One region of the Alteromonas alvinellae genome, then DNA from elsewhere that is predicted to be linked to it. Evidence: riboswitches for the same ligand, from Rfam matches in the RefSeq annotation. Region 1 holds a riboswitch; the other holds the start of a gene.
The links. Region 1 has a riboswitch for thiamine pyrophosphate ahead of thiC (phosphomethylpyrimidine synthase ThiC). Riboswitches for the same ligand answer to the same signal wherever they lie in the genome.

Region 1 (2,206 bases):
GGTGACTTAGACACCACTTCGCCATGATTGAGCCACCGCGCGATACAATACCTGTAACTCGCTTTGCGGTAAGGTGAACATATTCAAGCAGCACGCCAGCGTGAATGGTGAAGTAGTCTACCCCTTGCTCGGCCTGCTCAATTAGGGTGTCTTTAAACATTTCCCAGGTTAAGTTTTCAGCTACACCATTTACTTTTTCTAATGCTTGGTAAATAGGTACAGTGCCAAGAGGAACTGGGCTATTTCGCAGCAGCCATTCGCGGGTTTCGTGAATATTTCTGCCGGTAGAAAGGTCCATGATGGTATCTGCGCCCCAGCGCGTTGACCACACCAGCTTTTCTACCTCTTCTTCAATAGACGAGGTTACAGCTGAATTCCCAATGTTGGCGTTAATCTTCACTAAGAAGTTACGGCCAATAATCATTGGCTCTAATTCGGGATGATTGATGTTACACGGAATAATGGCGCGGCCTGCGGCTACTTCTTGGCGCACAAACTCGGGGGTGATGGTATCGGGTAAATTCGCGCCGAAGTGCTCGCCTTTGTGTTGCTGCGTTAGCTCTGCATCTTTAATGGCTTGGCGGCCCATGTTTTCGCGAATGGCAATGTATTCCATTTCCGGGGTAATAATGCCCTGCCTTGCGTAGTGCAGCTGGGTCACGTTTTTGCCTGCCTTCGCTTTTAGTGGTTTGCGGCTGCGGATAAAGCGGAAATCTTCGGTAAAAATGTCGTTTTCACGTTCTTTCGCAAAGCGTGATGACACGCCTGCTAGTTCGATAGTATCGCTGCGCTCCTCAATCCATTTTTGGCGAAGTGGGCTCAAGCCTTTGTGTACATCTATGTTCTCTTGTGGGTCGCCGTAGGGCCCAGAGGTATCGTACACTGGAATAGGCGGGTTTGGCTCTAAAATGGGGTTTTCTTCGGTACCACCGACTAAGCTGTCGTGCTGGTGAATAAGGCGCATGGCCACGCGAATGTCGTCGCGGCTGCCACACTCATAGTGACGTGTTGAATTTGGGTAAGCTTCGCCAGCGAGTTCATTGATGAATTGCTGCGCTTGTTGGCGTTGTTCGCGTCTGTTCGACATAGCATTTTACCTTTTAAATTTAGGTTCTAAAAATGCTTGTCAGGAGTGAAGGAGAATACAAAGTGTATGTGCAGAAGGGGCTATACCCGTTACGTTAGCGAGGTATTCAAATTAGGCTGCGATAATTACACGCTTAACCTGTGTTGATGTTAATCGGGTAACCCACTTAAACAACTGACTATGAGTGACTCACAGTGTCGTAAAGCGTGGTGTGTTTATCATCAACAGCTAATTAACTTCGCTTCACAATGCCAAGCTAGTGCTTGGTATTGCACACATTGTATTTTCTTGTTCCCTTCGCAGGTACTAGCCTGATCAGGTTCTACGGATCCCGCTTTCGCGGTCTCAGCTTACTGGGTTACCAGTGAAGCACTCCGACAAGTTGTTAGTGTCAATTCGGGCTGTTTGTTTTGTTGAAGCAGCCCGAATTGAGAATTCCTTTTTACTATATCTTCAATTTTACTAGCAATACAAGTACTACCAGAAAGCTAAACTAATATTCATTTAGCTTGCTAGCTGCTGACCTTCTTTGTAAAGCTGAAGTGCGGCGGCAGTATCGTGTTTGCGCTCGCTAATGGCAGAAAGCAGCAATAAGTCTTCCTTGCGCGATTTCATTTTTGAGGCTTTCAGCAAGGCTTTTTCCGCCAACACTTCATCGCCTGAATTGAACGCTACTTGGCCTAGTGTGGAATATAGCGACACGTTTTCTTCGTCTTGCTTTATCCAGCTTTCAAGCAAACGTAGCGATGGCGATGCATCAGGAATATTAAGCTGTGTGAACAGTGGAAACAGGGCGCTATTCGGGCCACGTTTTTGCCATTCAACTAGTAAATTCTGTGCGTCGGCATGCATGCCTTGGTCAAGCAACTGCTGAACATATGCAGCGCGATAAGCATCGTCGTGACGAAGCTTGCGAGGTAGGGTGTCCCAATACGATTTAAGCTCGACCGCACCTTGCTTACTGGCAATTTCTGCAAACTTTCCTTTGGCAATTCGCTGGCTCCACGTCGTGTAATCAGCTTTGGGTAATGCTTTACGCCAGCCTGATAAATTCTCCTCAAGCACTTGCCATTTACCTAGCTTGGCAAGAATTTGTGCTTTTAACTGCACAACTTGCTT
Region 2 (2,206 bases), on a different contig from region 1:
TTTATAAAATACGCCTATTGTCCAGTCGGTCATACCATCAAAAAGTGCAGCACTGTCAGACGACACAAAACGCAACTCACCGGTTTGCGTTTCAACATCGCGGTAGTACGCATCAAACGATGTGTAACCCCATGGGTGAAAACCGGTAAATGTCCAATCTTCATCGTATCCATAGGCAATATTATGAGAAGCATGGGTGGCTATAAGAATAAGGTCACCCGCTGCAGTACTTGTTGTTGAGCGTGCGCTTACAGCGTGGGTTTGATGCTCGTCAAATCCTGGCTCGTCAGATAGTGTTTTGTTGTCGTTGTCCAGCGAGAACGCATCGTAGCCATTATCAATGTCATACCAGCGATAAGTAAGTGCAAGTGTGGTTCTTTCATCTACGCTGCCTTCTACAGCAAAGCGCAACGCGGTCTCATCAATATTATTGGTGTCGCTTCTATCTAAAAAGGTGTTTTCTACAAAGCCATCGCTACGGTTATGCACAAGTGCAACGCGATATCCCCAGTCGGAATTGATATCGTCACCCGTTGCTCCCTCGATGCGGTAACTATCTTTGTTACCAATGCGGGCTTCGACGTAGTCTGGCGCCTCGCCGCCTACGTTATTACTGGAAAGCTTAACCGCACCGGCCAGTGCACCTGTACCATATAAGGTAGCCTGAGGTCCGCGATAGACCTCTAGCTGCTTGGTATCAAAAATGAGACCTGCTGCAGCAAGACCTGAAAAATCAAATTCATCGACGATAAAGCTTACCGAAGGGTTGATTGGCTCGGCGAATTGGCTACGCTCACCAATACCGCGAATTTGAACGAAGCGGCCACGGGACGCACCAGCGGCAAAGTTCACGTTTGGAATGCTGTTTAGCACGCTGTCGATATGAGCAGGCTGTCTGCTGCGAAGACGTGCTTGGTCTAAAATCGTCGCGCTAGCACTTAGCTGGTCAAGTGTTGTTTGTCGAAAGTCACCAGATACAACGACCCGTTCAATGTCAGGAGGCGTGTTTTTTGACGTGTCGTTCACTGCAGATTCTTGTGCATAGGCTGCAACAGAACACGCAAGCAATGATAGTGTGAAAAGTGTTTTATACATGGGATCTCTTGTTCTTATTGAAGAAAAAAGATCCGGGTCTAACGGCAGGTGATAAGGCTATATTGTGAACCATCCCTACGCCGGTATTATCCGGATCAGGTTTAAGGGTTCCCACGAAAGTGGATCTCAGACCGAAAGCGGACACCCCTTGGTATAGTGTTGCGTAGCTATAACTAGCAAACCCAACATCTGCGACGGAGTCTACCAGTTCGATACACGCCGTCAAGCAGATAACACATTAAGCTAAGGTCATAAACTTTATATGATATAAAGCATTGAGGTTTATAGACTATTCAGCTTCAGTATTCATATTTAGGCGACGTACTTCGTCATCTGTCTGGGCCTTTAACCCTTCTAGCGTTTTGCCGTGTGCTGTTGGTTGGCGAGTATCTGGGTCAACCTTGACGAAAACGATGTCATCTGCAAAACAAATGGTTTTCTTGGTGGCCTTGTTGCGTACCAGGCAGCTTACGGTAATTGAAGAACGACCCACAGCCTTAGTTTCCAAGCCAAACTCTACAATATCACCCTGCATTGCAGGTGATTCAAAGCTAATTTCACCAATATGCTTCGTAACCAAACAATTTGTTTCTAACTGACAAATAGCCCAAATGGCAGCTTCTTCGTCTATCCATTCTAACGCGCGGCCACCGAACAAAGAATTGGCGTAATTAAGGTCGTTTGGCATAACTAAACGCCGAGAAAGAAAGCGCATTCGAATTCCTCATAATAAATCGCTACTATAGCGTTAGATTATACCGAAAAAACTGATTCATGGCGCTAACTCAATTACGCGAATGGCTATTAGCCCCTTATTGTAAAGATGGCTCAAACGTCACTCCCCCGCTCCACCGAAAAATGCTTGTTGTCTCTGGCGGAAATGCTTTCTGTAATGCCGCACTCTGCAGCATACACTCGTTAACGGATGACGTTTCATCTATCAGCATTGCAAGTTTTACTGGCAACACGCTGAAAGGAAAAAAGCGCAAACAGGTATTAGGTAGCGAATACGACATGGCTATCTTGGACTGCCGCGATACTTTCAAGCCAGGAGATATGATGGCTGTAGCAGGCACTGTTAAACGCAAAGGTTGCTTAGTAATTGTGTGCC

Region 2: another riboswitch for thiamine pyrophosphate. It lies ahead of ACX5KA_RS01835 (TonB-dependent receptor); the one in region 1 lies ahead of thiC (phosphomethylpyrimidine synthase ThiC).

The regions. Positions count from the first base shown of each region.
Region 1 covers NZ_CACSIH010000167.1:41,519-43,724, forward strand. The annotation lists gene thiC (phosphomethylpyrimidine synthase ThiC) at 1-1,087, opposite strand, end outside; TPP riboswitch at 1,363-1,474, opposite strand; gene ACX5KA_RS12590 (heme biosynthesis HemY N-terminal domain-containing protein) at 1,592-2,206, opposite strand, start outside.
Region 2 covers NZ_CACSIH010000025.1:37,910-40,115, reverse strand. The annotation lists gene ACX5KA_RS01835 (TonB-dependent receptor) at 1-1,095, opposite strand, end outside; TPP riboswitch at 1,151-1,254, opposite strand; gene ACX5KA_RS01830 (acyl-CoA thioesterase) at 1,385-1,810, opposite strand; gene ACX5KA_RS01825 (GNAT family N-acetyltransferase) at 1,870-2,206, shown strand, end outside.